DNA from 2 places in the Streptomyces sp. CA-142005 genome. Region 1 is predicted to be linked to the other one. Evidence: riboswitches for the same ligand, from Rfam matches in the RefSeq annotation. Region 1 holds a riboswitch; the other holds the start of a gene.
What was found. A riboswitch is a leader RNA that binds a small molecule or an ion and turns the genes downstream of it on or off. The one in region 1 is predicted to bind glycine.
Positions count from the first base shown of each region.

Region 2: another riboswitch for glycine. It lies ahead of gcvT (glycine cleavage system aminomethyltransferase GcvT); the one in region 1 lies ahead of gcvP (aminomethyl-transferring glycine dehydrogenase).

Region 1 covers NZ_CP192078.1:2,215,033-2,222,243, forward strand. The annotation lists gene ACQPXS_RS10640 (TOBE domain-containing protein) at 1-189, shown strand, start outside; gene gcvP (aminomethyl-transferring glycine dehydrogenase) at 242-3,127, opposite strand; glycine riboswitch at 3,300-3,394, opposite strand; gene ACQPXS_RS10650 (PRC-barrel domain-containing protein) at 3,514-3,885, shown strand; gene ACQPXS_RS10655 (DNA polymerase IV) at 3,807-5,249, opposite strand; gene ACQPXS_RS10660 (MerR family transcriptional regulator) at 5,317-6,000, opposite strand; gene ACQPXS_RS10665 (bifunctional nuclease family protein) at 6,229-6,702, opposite strand; gene ftsR (transcriptional regulator FtsR) at 6,788-7,211, opposite strand, start outside.
Region 2 covers NZ_CP192078.1:6,751,163-6,758,373, forward strand. The annotation lists gene ACQPXS_RS31585 (L-serine ammonia-lyase) at 1-478, opposite strand, end outside; gene glyA (serine hydroxymethyltransferase) at 563-1,831, opposite strand; gene gcvH (glycine cleavage system protein GcvH) at 1,846-2,223, opposite strand; gene gcvT (glycine cleavage system aminomethyltransferase GcvT) at 2,332-3,450, opposite strand; glycine riboswitch at 3,495-3,607, opposite strand; glycine riboswitch at 3,608-3,705, opposite strand; gene ACQPXS_RS31605 (AAA family ATPase) at 3,868-4,527, shown strand; gene ACQPXS_RS31610 (enhanced serine sensitivity protein SseB) at 4,594-5,385, shown strand; gene ACQPXS_RS31615 (enhanced serine sensitivity protein SseB C-terminal domain-containing protein) at 5,479-6,291, shown strand; gene ACQPXS_RS31620 (ABC transporter permease) at 6,570-7,211, shown strand, end outside.

The DNA of each region.
Region 1 (7,211 bases):
AACCAGCTGCCCGGCGCGGTCACCCGTCTCACGACCGGCACCGTCATGGCCACCGTCAAGGTCACCGTCGACGGCGGCGAACTGACCGCGGCGATCACCAAGGACGCGGTCGCCGACCTCGGCCTCTTCGTGGGCTCCGACGTGATCGCCCTGATCAAGGCGACCGAGGTGTCCCTGGCGACGGCATGACACGGCGAGGGCCCCGCCCGGAAACCGGACGGGGCCCTGTGGCACGGCTTGCTCAGTCCTCGTACGCGTCCAGCGGCGGGCAGGAGCACACCAGGTTGCGGTCGCCGAAGGCCTGGTCGATACGGCGCACCGGCGGCCAGTACTTGTCGGCGGCCGAGACACCGGCCGGGAAGACGGCCTCCTCGCGGCTGTAGGCGTGCTTCCACTCACCACCGAGCGCGGCGGCGGTGTGCGGCGCGCCCCGCAGCGGGTTGTCCTCCGCAGGCCACTCGCCCGCGCCGACCTTCTCGATCTCCGCGCGGATGGCGATCATCGCGTCGCAGAACCGGTCCAGCTCGGTGATGTCCTCCGACTCGGTCGGCTCGATCATCAGCGTGCCGGCCACCGGGAAGGACATGGTCGGCGCGTGGAAGCCGTAGTCGATCAGGCGCTTGGCCACGTCGTCCACGCTCACGCCGGTCGCCTTGGTCAGCGGGCGCAGGTCGATGATGCACTCGTGCGCGACCAGGTTGCCGGGGCCCGTGTAGAGCACCGGGTAGTGCGGCTCCAGGCGCTTGGCGATGTAGTTCGCGGAGAGCACGGCCACCTGCGTGGCCCGCTTCAGGCCCTCGCCGCCCATCAACCGGACGTACGCCCAGGAGATGGGCAGGATGCCCGCGGAACCCCACGGAGCGGCCGAGATCGGGCCGACGCCCGTCTCCGGGCCCGCGGCCGGCTGCATCGGGTGGTTCGGCAGGTACGGCGCCAGGTGCGAGCGGACGCCGACCGGGCCGACGCCGGGGCCGCCGCCGCCGTGCGGGATGCAGAAGGTCTTGTGCAGGTTCAGGTGCGAGACGTCACCGCCGAAGTGGCCCGGCTTGGCGAGGCCGACCAGGGCGTTGAGGTTGGCGCCGTCGACGTACACCTGGCCGCCGGCCTCGTGGACCTGGGCGCAGATGTCGGCGACGTGCTCCTCGAACACGCCGTGCGTGGAGGGGTAGGTGATCATCAGCACCGCCAGCTCGTCACGGTACTGCTCGATCTTGGCGCGCAGGTCCGCGACGTCGATCTCGCCGTCCTCGGCGGTCTTGACAACGACGACCTTCATGCCGGCCATCACGGCGCTGGCGGCGTTGGTGCCGTGCGCGGAGGACGGGATCAGGCAGACGGTGCGCTGCTCGTCCCCGTTGGCGCGGTGGTAGCCGCGCACGGCGAGCAGACCGGCCAGCTCGCCCTGCGAACCGGCGTTCGGCTGCAGGGAGACCTTGTCATAGCCGGTGACCTCGGCGAGACGTTCCTCCAGCTCGCGGATGAGCGTGAGGTAGCCCTCGGCCTGCCCGGCCGGGGCGAAGGGGTGCAGCTGGCCGAACTCCGGCCAGGTGACCGGCTCCATCTCGGTGGTCGCGTTGAGCTTCATGGTGCAGGAGCCCAGCGGGATCATGCCGCGGTCGAGCGCGTAGTCGCGGTCGGCCAGCCGGCGCAGGTAGCGCAGCATCGCCGTCTCGGACCGGTGCTGGTGGAAGACCGGGTGGGTGAGGTACGTGTCGGTGCGCAGCAGCTCCTCGGGCAGGGTGTCCTCGGCCGTCGCCTCCAGCGCCTCGATGTCGCCCTCGACGCCGAAGGCGGACCACACGGCGGCGACCTGGGCCCGCTTGGTGGTCTCGTCGCAGGCGATCGAGACCTGGTCGGCGTCGACCAGGTGCAGGTTGACGCCGTGCTCCCGGGCGGCGGCGACGACCTCGGCGGCCTTGCCGGGCACCCGCGCGGTGAGGGTGTCGAAGAACGCGCCGTGCACGATCTCGACACCGCCGGCCTTCAGGCCCGCGGCGAGGATCGTGGCGTACCGGTGCGTCCGCCGGGCGATGGTCTGCAGGCCCTCGGGGCCGTGGTAGACGGCGTACATGCCGGCCATCACGGCGAGCAGCACCTGCGCGGTGCAGATGTTGCTGGTCGCCTTCTCCCGGCGGATGTGCTGCTCGCGGGTCTGCAGCGCGAGCCGGTAGGCCCTGTTGCCGTCGGCGTCGACGGAGACGCCCACGAGACGGCCGGGCAGGCTGCGCGCGAACTTCTCGTGCACCGCCATGTAGCCGGCGTGCGGGCCGCCGAAGCCCATCGGCACACCGAAGCGCTGGGTGGTGCCGACGGCGATGTCCGCGCCCAGCTCGCCCGGCGAGGTCAGCAGGGTCAGCGCGAGCAGGTCGGCGGCGACGGTGACGAGCGCGCCGAGCTCGTGCGCCTGGTCGATGACCGGCTTGATGTCGCGTACGGCACCGGAGGCGCCCGGGTACTGGATCAGCACGCCGTTGATCTCACGCGCGGCGATGTCGGCCGGGATGCCCTCGCTGAGGTCGGCGACGACCACCTCGACACCGGTCGGCTCGGCGCGGGTCTGGATGACGGCGATGGTCTGCGGCAGCGCGTCCGCGTCGATGAGGAACAGGCCCTTCTTGTTCCTGCCCATGCGCCGGGACAGCGCCATGGCCTCGGCGGCCGCGGTGCCCTCGTCCAGCAGGGAGGCGCCGGAGGTGGGCAGCCCGGTGAGGTCGGCGACCATCGTCTGGAAGTTCAGCAGCGCTTCGAGGCGGCCCTGGGAGATCTCCGGCTGGTACGGGGTGTAGGCCGTGTACCAGGCCGGGTTCTCCATGACGTTGCGCAGGATCACCGGCGGGGTGAAGGTGCCGTAGTAGCCGAGGCCGATCATGGAGTCGAGGACCTGGTTGCGGTCGGCGAGCGAGCGCAGCTCGGCGAGCACCTCGGCCTCGGTGCGGGCGCCCGGCAGATCCAGGGCGTCGGCGTTCTTGATCACATCCGGGACCGCCGCGGCGGTCAGCTCGTCCAGCGAGCCGTAGCCGACGTGCGCGAGCATCTTGGCCCGCGCCTCCTGGTCGGGCCCGATGTGGCGCTGCTCGAACGGGATGCCCGCTTCGAGCTCCGAGAGCGGAATACGATGGGCGGTCATTGCGGAGGCCTCCTGGTCTGACGCGACCTTCGAGGGCACCACGGCGCGGGTGCCCGGACGGCCTCCCCCTCTGTCATCTCAACCTGAGAGCTTCACCGGGGCCTTGAAGTCCCGGTTTTCACCGTCGGTGAGAGCGGAAGCCGTCGACACCCGCCCTGCTTTCCAGAGTGACCTCGTCCGTGCGGTACGTGAGCCTGAGAGATTCCGGGGAGGATTTGCTCCTTCGGCGCCTCCGAGGTGGTCGGAGGACTCTCCCGCACGGGGTCAGCAGCCGCTGTCAGCCTACCAGCGAGGCCGGCGCGCGAGCCCTCGAGTGGCCGCCTCCCTGAATCTGCTCTTTCGTAGTGCTTACGGATGAGTTGCGACCACGTGGAGGGAGAGGGACCGTGCAGACCGAGATCGATCCGCGCAACCTGATCGGCCGCAAGGCGTTCGACCGCAACGGCACCAAGATCGGCACCATCGACGAGGTGTACCTCGACGACGCGACCGGCGTACCCGAGTGGGCGGCGATACGCACCGGCCTGTTCTCCCGCGACGCCTTCGTCCCCCTGGAACCGAGCGAGCTGATCGAGGGCTCCCTCCACGTCCCGTTCGACCGCGCTCTGATCAAGGACGCCCCCGACTTCGGCGTGGGCCGCCATCTCTCCCCCGAGCAGGAGCTGCAGCTGTACCACCACTACGGCCTGGACGTGGCATCACCTTCCGCGGCCCCGGACCACGACTTCGGCAAGCTGGCGGGTTCAGAGGAGACGTGACCTTCTCCGGGGTCCGGGTCGGGCGGGTGGGAAGGATCCGAGACCAACGGCAACGGATCAGCGGACTCCAGCGCGGGATCATCGACAGAGAACGTCCGCACCCGCCCCGGAGCGGACTGCGGCGTCTCGAACCGCACGGTGACCCGCCCCAGCCCACTCCCCTGCACCCACCCGTGGCCGTACTCCGCATGCCTTACGTCCTGGCCTGCCCGCCAGTGACGTTCAACCGGCTCCGGCCGCTCCAGAACGGACTCCGTCTCACTCCTCTCCGGCTCCTCCGCCGGAGGTGACGGCATGGCCTGCGCGAACAGGTCCTCCTGGGTGTAGTCGGCGAGCCCGGAGACACCCACGCCCAGCAGCCGTACCCCACCCGTGGTGTCCACGGAGTCCAGCAGCCGCGCGGCCGCCTCGCGCACGACCGCGGGATCGTCCGTGGGCCCTCTGAGCGTCTCGGAGCGGGTCAGGGTCGAGAAGTCGTACCGGCGCACCTTCAGCACGATCGTCCGCCCCGACAGCCCGGCCCCGCGCAGCCGCCCCACACACCGGTCGGCGAGCCGCTGCACCTCCAGCCCGATCCGGAGCCGGTCATGGATGTCCACGTCGTAGGTGTCCTCGACCGACACCGACTTCGCCTCGCGCTCGGCCACCACGGGCCGCTCGTCGTGGGCCAGGGCCATGGCGTACAGCGCGTGCCCGTGTGCCTTGCCCAGCAGCCGGACCAGCTCGTCCTCGCCCGCCTCGGCCAGCTCCTCGACCGTCGCGATCCCGGCGCGGCGCAGATGGTCCCCGGTGGCCGGCCCGACCCCCGGCAGGGTCCGCACCGGCATGGGACCCAGCAGGGCCCGCTCGGTGCCCGGCCGGATGAGCACCAGGCCGTCCGGCTTGGCCTGCTCCGAGGCGATCTTGGCGAGCATCTTGGAGGCGGCGAGCCCCACCGATCCGGTCAGCCCGGTGACCGCCCGTATGTCCGCGCGCAGCCTGATTCCGGCCAGCCGCGCCGACTCCTCGTCCCAGGCCGTGCCCCCGGCCTCCAGATCCACGAACGCCTCGTCCAGGCTGAGCGGCTCCACCAGCGGTGACAGCTCCCGCAGCAGCGCCATCACCTGCTCGCTGATCGCCCGGTACACAGTGAAGCGCGGCACCAGGTACGCGGCGTTGGGTGCCAGCCGGCGTGCCTGGGCCATGGGCATCGCCGAGTGGACCCCGAAGACGCGTGCCTCGTACGACGCGGTGGCCACGACCCCGCGCGGCCCGAGCCCGCCCACGACGACCGCCTTCCCGCGCAGGCTCGGCTTGGATGCCTGCTCCACCGAGGCGTAGAAGGCATCCATGTCGAGATGCAGGATCGTGGGCGCGTTTCTCACATCTCCGATGCTGCACCACGGCACTGACAATGCCGGGGGTGCGGAGCGCGCCGGGGCCGGACCGCCCTCAGACCGCCCGGTTGCGCCGCCGCGCCAGCTCGTCCGCGGGGTTGTGCCCGACCAGCGTCTCGCCGGTGTCGACGCGCTCGCCGTGCAGCTGGGACAGCGCGCTCTCCACGTCCCGCCACACCACGCCGACGGCGATCCCGAAGATGCCCTGGCCGCCCTGGAGCAAGGCGTGGACCTCGTCCGGCGAGGTGCACTCGTACACCGTGGCGCCATCGCTCATCAGGGTCATCCGCTCCAGGTCACGGAAACCGCGTTCCCTGAGGTGCTGCACGGCCGTGCGGATGTTCTGCAGCGAGACCCCGGTGTCCAGGAACCGCTTGACGATCTTCAGGACGACGACGTCGCGGAAGCTGTACAGCCGTTGCGTGCCCGACCCGTACGCGGGCCGCACGCTCGGCTCCACCAGGCCGGTGCGCGCCCAGTAGTCCAGCTGCCGGTAAGTGATGCCCGCGGCCGCGCAGGCCGTCGGCCCGCGGTAGCCGATGTGTTCCGCCGCCATGGACGCCGCCCCTCCGCCGTTCGGCACCACCGTCGGCCGCTGCGGAGCGTGACCGACCGCGCTGCTCGGTTGGGGATACCCGCTGTTCGAACGCAGCTGAGAGCTAGGGGGAGGGTACGGACCGCTCTCCCCGAACCCGCGTCCGGGGGCACCCCCAGCCGTACCGTCGCCGCTGGTGCTCACGCCGACCTCCGTCCTTGACCTGCCTTCACGACGGTAGGCAGTCACCAGGGGTGCGTCAACGATCGCCACACTCGGCACGCCGAGTGATAATCACCCTGGGAGTGGTTTCCCGTGTCCCACCGCGGGGAAAGGCTAGCCGAATGCGTTCGGGGGAGGCCGCAGGACGCTCTCAATGGCCGGTGGCAATTGCCCGCGCACAGGTGCGCCGACGCTCACCGGCCGTTCGACTCACTGGCTGCTGGTGCCGAAGTCCTCGGGCGAGATCTGGTCGAGGAACTCGCGGAACTTCTCCACCTCGTCCTCCTGCTCGTCCGGAATGGCGATGCCGGCGTCGTCCAGCACCGCGTCACTGCCGTAGATCGGCGTTCCGGTGCGCAGGGCCAGCGCTATGGCATCGGAGGGGCGGGCGCTGACCTCGACGCCGCTGGCGAAGACCAGCTCCGCGTAGAAGACACCTTCACGCAGATCGGTGATGCGTACTTCGGTCAGCTCCTGGCCGACGGCCTCCAGCACGTCCTTGAACAGGTCGTGGGTCAGCGGCCTGGCGGGGGCCATGCCCTGCTGGGCGAACGCGATCGCCGTCGCCTCCCCCGGCCCGATCCAGATGGGGAGGTAACGGTCGCCTCCCACTTCGCGCAGGAGCACGATCGGTTGGTTGGAGGGCATTTCGACCCGGACACCTACGACATCGAGCTCGTTCACACAGCAACCCTAGGCCGTGCTCGGGACGTTTGGGTAGTCGGGCCGGGAACAGGTGGCCGATCCGGCCGCTCACGGCCCCCGCTGTTCAGGGCAGCCGCACCCCGAGAGCGGTCTGCACCAGTGCCGTGTGCAGCTTCACCGTGAGCGCCGCCAGCTCCTTCGCACGGGCCTCGGCATGGGCCCTGGTCTGCGGGTTGCGGTGACGCCTGAGCGGGGCCACCACCTGGTCGACGAGTCCGGCCTCGCGGTCGGCGGCCGCCTTCATCACCCGAAGGTGGCGTGGCCCGATCCCGAACCGGCCCAGTTCGGCGACGAGCGAGGCCACGGTGACCGCCTCGGCGTCGTACGCCCCGTCCTCCAGGGGAGCGATGAGCCCGTACGACTCCCACTCCTCGAGGTCGCCCTCGTCGATCTCCGCGGCCGCCAGCAGCTCGGCCCTGCCGAGCCGGGCCACCGTGCGCGCCGCGGACGGCTCCGGAACGTCCTCGGCGGTGCGCTGACGGCCCACC
Region 2 (7,211 bases), 4.5 Mb from region 1:
CGACCGCGTCCTCGTCCACGACGAAGCCGCCGCCGACCGAGTAGTACGTCTTCGACAGCAGCTCCGCGCCCGAGGCGTCGTACGCCCACAGCGTCATGCCGTTGGCGTGGTACGGCAGGGCCTTGCGGCGGTGCAGCACGAGATCCTTGTCGAAGGAGAAGGGGATCTCGTGCTCGCCGAGGAGGCTGATCCGGCCCGCGGCCTTGATCGCCTCCACGCGCGCGTCCGCCGTCTCCACGTCCACCGTGCGCGGCGAGTCGCCGGTCAGGCCGAGCAGGACGGCCTTCGGGGTGCCGTGGCCGTGCCCGGTCGCGCCCAGGGAGCCGTACAGCTCCGTCCGGACGGTGGCGGTCTTTTCCAGCAGCCCTTCGTTGCGCAGGCGGCGGGCGAACATCCGCGCCGCGCGCATCGGGCCGACCGTGTGGGAGCTGGACGGGCCGATGCCGATCGAGAACAGGTCGAAGACCGAGATGGCCACGGTCACTCCTCAAGACGGGGGGTGGCGGGGCACCCTCCGGCGGTCTGCCGTCGGGTACCCCACCGGGGACTTACTTGTCCGGACCTACTTGTTCAGGCCCGGGTACAGCGGGTGCTTGTCGGCGAGCGCCTTCACGCGCGCCTTGAGGGCCTCGGCGTCGTAGGACGGCTTCAGCGCCTCGGCGATCACGTCCGCGACCTCGGCGAAGTCCTCGGCCGTGAAGCCGCGGGTGGCGAGGGCGGGCGTACCGATCCTGAGGCCCGAGGTGACCATCGGCGGGCGAGGGTCGTTCGGGACCGCGTTGCGGTTGACCGTGATGCCGACCTCGTGGAGGCGGTCCTCGGCCTGCTGCCCGTCCAGCTCGGACTCGCGCAGGTCCACCAGGATCAGGTGCACGTCCGTGCCGCCGGACAGGACGTTCACGCCGGCCTCGCGGGCGTCGGCCGCCGTCAGACGCTCGGCCAGGATGCGGGCGCCCTCCACTGTACGACGCTGGCGCTCCTTGAAGTCCTCGCTCGCGGCGACCTTGAAGGAGACGGCCTTGGCCGCGATCACGTGCTCCAGGGGGCCGCCCTGGAAGCCCGGGAAGACGGCGGAGTTCAGCTTCTTCGCGAAGTCCTTGCCGCGGGCGAGGATGATGCCGCCGCGCGGACCGCCCAGCGTCTTGTGCGTGGTCGAGGTGACCACGTCGGCGTACGGCACGGGGTTGGCGTGCAGACCGGCCGCGACCAGGCCCGCGAAGTGCGCCATGTCGACCCACAGGTAGGCCTCGACCTCGTCCGCGATCCGGCGGAAGGCGGCGAAGTCCAGCTCACGCGGGTACGCCGACCAGCCGGCGATGATCACCTTGGGGCGGTGTTCCTTGGCGAGCCGCTCGACCTCGGCCATGTCGACCAGGCCGGTGGCGGCGTCCACGTGGTAGGCGACCACGTTGAACTGCTTGCCGGAGAAGTTCAGGCGCATGCCGTGGGTCAGGTGGCCGCCGTGTGCCAGGTCCAGGCCGAGGATGGTGTCCCCGGGCTGGGCCAGCGCGAACAGGGCCGCCTGGTTGGCGGAGGCGCCGGAGTGGGGCTGGACGTTGGCGTACTCGGCGCCGAACAGCTCCTTGACCCGGTCGATGGCGATCTGCTCGGCGACGTCGACGTGCTCGCAGCCGCCGTAGTAGCGGCGGCCCGGGTAGCCCTCGGCGTACTTGTTGGTGAGGACGGAGCCCTGCGCCTCCATCACCGCGAGCGGCGCGAAGTTCTCGGAGGCGATCATCTCCAGCGTGGACTGCTGGCGGCCGAGCTCGGCGTCGACCGCGGCGGCGATCTCCGGGTCCAGCTCGTGCAGGGACGTGTTCAGGACGGTCATACGGCTACGACTCCTCAGCCGGCGGTCTCGGCGGTGTACTCGTCGGCGGAGAGCAGGTCGGCCGGCTCCTCCGCGACGCGCACCTTGAACAGCCAGCCGCCCTCGAAGGGGGCGGAGTTCACCAGCGACGGGTCGTTGACGACGTCCTCGTTGATCTCGGTGACCTCACCGGTGACCGGCGAGTACAGGTCGGAGACCGACTTGGTGGACTCCAGCTCGCCGCAGGTCTCGCCCGCGGTCACCGTGGAGCCGACCTCGGGGAGCTGGGCGTAGACGACATCGCCGAGCGCGTTGGCCGCGAACTCGGTGATGCCGACCGTCGAGACGCCGTCCTCGGCGGCCGACAGCCACTCGTGCTCCTTGCTGTAGCGCAGCTGCTGGGGGTTGCTCATGGCCTGAATTCTCCTGTACGCGCGGGAGTGCTGATGAAGGGGGGACTGCGGAAGCCGCTGTGAGCAGCGGAAACGTGCGCGGGGTCACACAGTGACCGCGCCCAGTGTCTACTTCTGGCGCTTGTAGAACGGCAGCGCCACGACCTCGTACGGCTCATGGCTGCCCCGGATGTCCACGCCGACGCCCTCGGTGCCCGGCGCCGCGTGCGCCGCGTCGACGTAGGCCATGGCGATCGGCTTGCCCAGGGTGGGGGAGGGGGCGCCGGAGGTGACCTCGCCGATCACCTCGCCGCCGGCGACGACGGCGTACCCGGCACGCGGCACCCGGCGGCCCTCGGCGATCAGGCCGACGAGGACGCGCGGCGGGTTCTGCTCGGCCCTGGCGGCGGCCTCGGTGAGCGCCTCGCGCCCGACGAAGTCGCCTTCCTTCTCGAACTTCACCACCCGGCCGAGCCCGGCGTCGAAGGGGGTGAGCGAGGTGGTCAGCTCGTGCCCGTACAGCGGCATGCCCGCCTCCAGGCGCAGGGTGTCCCGGCAGGACAGGCCGCACGGGACCAGGCCTGCGCCCTCGCCGGCCTTGGTCAGCGCCTGCCACAGCTCGACCGCGTGCTCGGGCTTCACGAACAGCTCGAAGCCGTCCTCGCCGGTGTATCCGGTGCGGGCGATCAGGGCCGGGACGCCGGCGACCGTGCCGGGCAGGCCGGCGTAGTACTTCAGGCCGTCCAGGTCGGCGTCGGTGAGGGACTTCAGGATGCCGGGGGACTCCGGGCCCTGGACGGCGATCAGCGCGTAGGCGTCCCGGTCGTCGCGCACCTCGGCGTCGAAGCCGGCGGCGCGCTCGGTCAGCGCGTCCAGCACCACCTGGGCGTTGGAGGCGTTGGCGACGACCATGTACTCGGTCTCGGCGAGCCGGTAGACGATCAGGTCGTCCAGGATGCCGCCGTCGGCCTGGCAGATCATGGTGTAGCGGGCGCGGCCCACGCCGACGGTGGCGATGTTGCCGACCAGGGCGTAGTCGAGGAGGGCGGCGGCCTCCGCGCCGGTGACGGTGATCTCGCCCATGTGGGAGAGGTCGAAGAGACCCGCCTTCGTCCGCACGGCGAGGTGCTCGTCGCGCTCGGAGCCGTAGCGCAGCGGCATGTCCCAGCCGGCGAAGTCGGTCATCGTCGCACCGAGCGAGCGATGCACGGCATCGAGCGCGGTGTGACGGAGTTCGGTACTGCTCATCGGTCGGTCGTCTCCCAGGACGCAGCGGGACGGGCGAGGAACGTTCCTCCCCATCTGTCATCGGAACCTGAGAGGTTCGCCACGACCGCCACCGGGACGATCACGGCTTGCACCTTGGGTGGAGCCACTGACGCAGCGGCCCGCTTTTCAGATGTGCCTCGCCCGCGCGGTAACGGGGCCTGAGAGATTCAAGGGAGGGACTTGCTCCTTCGGCGCCCCAGCGAAGGCTGCTGGGGACTCTCCCGCGCGGATTCAAGCGGCCGGTATGCAGTTGGCGGCCACATCATTGCACGGCGAGCGCCCTTTTGTAACCGACCTGTGGCACGACCCGGACCCTGCAGGCGACATCCTCCATTACCTTCTCTTTGCGTACGGCGGGAACGAATATTACCGAGCAGGCAGGGGAGGACGACCACGGTGAACAGGACTCCGGTGTACGCCACCGTCACCACCGGCATCGCGGTGCCGGGGCAGCGCCCTGCCCCGGCCGCGGTCGTCCGGGACCTGCGCGACCGGGCCGGCCACGGCCCGCGCGCCCTGCTCTTCGGCCCCCGCGACCTGGTCGTGATCACCGGCCTGCCCGGCAGCGGCAAGTCCACCCTGATGCACCGCGCGGTCGCCGGCCGCCGCGTCGACTCCCAGGACACCCGCGACCGCTGGGACGCCCGCGCCCCCCGCCTCCTCCCCTACGCCCTCTACCGCCCCCTGGTCCGCCTCGCCCACTACGCCGGCCTGCGCCGCGCCCTGCGCACCGGCGAGGGCGTCGTCGTGCACGACTGCGGCACCCAGCCCTGGGTGCGCGCCTGGCTCGCCCGCGAGGCCCGCCGCCGGGGCGGCACCCTCCATCTGCTCCTGCTCGACGTCACCCCCGAGACCGCGCGCAAGGGCCAGCGCGAGCGCGGCCGGGGCGTCTCGGCCTACGCCTTCCGCCGTCACCGCCGGACGACCGCCCGGCTGCTCGCGGCGGTCGAGCGCGGTGAGCTGCCCGCGGGCTGCGGCGCGGCGGTGCTGCTGGACCGGCCGGCGGCGGACGCCCTCCAGCGGATCGCCTTCGTGGGACGAGGCTTCACAAGGTGAGGCCCTGTCACAGCCACCCGCTAGCCTTCATGGACACAGCAGTGGTTCCCAGCAGGCGGTAGGCAGATGGACTTCCCGGCGGACATTCCCGCGGACTTCCCGGCACAGGCGCACCCCCAGCCGCACGGCGGCTGGCCCGGCAACGAGCTGGAGGAGGTGCTCTCGGCCTCCCTCGGCATACCCGCGGCGGCCGGCCGGATCATCGAGGTGCTGGGCCGCAGCCTGCTCTGGATCCCGCTGCCCAACGGCGGCGGTCCGGACAGCGGCCCGCTCGACCTGCCCTCGCTGGACATCGAGGGCCAGGCGTACGTCCCGGTGTTCAGCTCCGAGGAGCAGCTGCGCCAGGCGGCCGGCCCCCACATGCCGTACACCATCGCCCCCGCCGTGGAGTTCGCCCGCGGCCTGCCCCCGCAGATCGGCCTCGCGGTGAACCCCGACGCGCTGGTCGGCATCCCGCTCCCGCCCGCGGCGGTGGCCGAGCTGTGCCGGATCGGCCGTACCCCGCTGGACGGCCCGAACACCGGCGCCCGGGTCCGCCTCTTCGAGCCCGACTGGCAGGACGACCCGGTCGACTTCCTCTCCGCCGCGTCCGCCGAGTTCGCCGGGACCGGCGTGGTCCGCACCGCCCGCCGCTGCCTGGCCGCCATCGAGACGGACGACCCGGTCATGTTCGTGGGCGTCGAGCTCTCCCAGTGGGAGGGCGACCTGCGCAGCCTCCCCCTGCAGGCCCTCGGCAAAGCTCTCGGAAAGATCCCGGTGCAGTGGCCGGTCAACCTGGTCCTTCTGGACGTGACGGACGACCCGGTGGCCGAGTGGCTGAAGGCGAACGTCCGCCCCTTCTATCAGTACGGCCACTGAAACACCTCGAGGGGCGCACACACCCAGGGCCCCGGGCCGGTAGGCGCATAAGCTGTCTCCCGACACCGGGGCACAAAAAGAAGGGCACGACAGGTGAGCGCGAGCCACAGCGGCAGCGTCAGCGTGGAACATGCGCTGCGCCAGGTCACCCCCGGCCGCTACGACGCCTACGAGGCCCTGCTCCGCGCCCTCGCCACCCCCTCCTCCGGCCAGATCTGGATGCTCCTGTGGCACGGCCAGGCCGGCTCCCCGGACGCCCAGTACGGGAACATGGAGGTCGACGGCTTCCAGTACGCCCCCTGCGTCACCTCCGCCCAGGAGCTCTCGGCCAGCGGCTGGAACCGCTCGTACGAGGTCGTCGACGGCCTTGACGTGGCCCGCACCCTCTACCCCGACCACTACGGCCTCTGGCTCAACCCGCACGCCCCGGGCGGCGGCGTCGGCATCCCCTGGCTGGATCTGCGCCGCATCGCCACCGGCCTGGACCGCCAGCCCGCGGGCCCCCTCCGGCTGACCGAACCCGGCATCGAGATCCCCCAGTTCTACGCCCTCCTCACGCAGAACGCCCACCGCACCCCGGCCCTGCGCTCCCTGCGCCGCGCCTGGGTGCAGCCGGCGCTCGGCGCGCCGTACCTCGCCATCGGCCTGGACGTGTACGACACCTCCCCGGCCGCGGTCGACTCGGTGCGCGCGATGATGCAGCAGTCCATCGGGGCGGTCCCGGAGGGCCTGCCGGTGTCGACGGTCGCGATGACCGACGACTATGACCCGGTCGTGATGTGGATGCGGGCCGGCGCCCGCCCGTTCTACGACCGCGAGGCCCACGCGGCCCCGCCCCAGCTCCAGACCTCGCCCCAGCCGCCGGCCGCGGGCTACGGCTATCCACCGGTGCACGGCGGCTACTGACGCTGCTGACCTGGGGATATCGCCCGTAAAGGCCTCCGGCGCACCCGTATGTCCGGCCCGGCTTCGTCCGGTCCCCGCGACTTCCTGTCCGCATAACAGGAAACGCCAGCTTGCATCACGGTTGCGCATCCATTCCCCGTCAAGGCTGGCGGCTGATCGCGCAAGCGTTGAAGACTCCCCCTTCAAGGGGTTCGCCCCTGTGTACGACGGACTGATTGAGGCCGCTACCAGCGGCAAGCGCGGGCCGGCCACCGCCGGTTGAGAGGGGTCCCTGCCAGATGACGGCACCATTGCACGAGCCGACTGCGGAAACGGCCCCGAGCGCGGCCGAAGAAGCCGCGGCTGTCGCTGCCGGAGAGAAGGCCGTACAGGGGCGTTCCCTGGGCCGGATCGCCTGGGAGCGTCTCAAGCGGGACAAGCTCGCCCTCACGGGTGGCGTCGTCGTGCTCGTCCTCATCCTGGTCGCGTTGCTCGCGCCGGTGATCACCAATCTGCTCGGGCAGGACCCGGACGTCTTCCACGAGGACATGATCGACCCGCTGTTCGGCACCCCCAAGGGGTCGCTGGGCGGTGTCAGCGGCGACCACCTGCTGGGCGTCGAGCCGGTCAACGGACGGGACATCTTCGCCCGCGTCCTCTACGGTGCCCGGATCTCGCTCCTGGTCGGCTTCCTGTCCGCCATGGTCGCCGTGGTCCTCGGCACCGTCCTGGGTATCCTGGCCGGCTTCTTCGGCGGCTGGGTGGACTCCGTCATCAGCCGCGTCATGGACGGTCTGCTGGCCTTCCCACAGCTCCTCTTCACCATCGCCCTGGTCTCTGTCATGCCGAACGACCTGCTCGGCCTGACCGGCTCCAACGTGCGGGTGTTCGTGATGATCCTGGTCATCGGATTCTTCGGCTGGCCGTACATCGGACGCGTG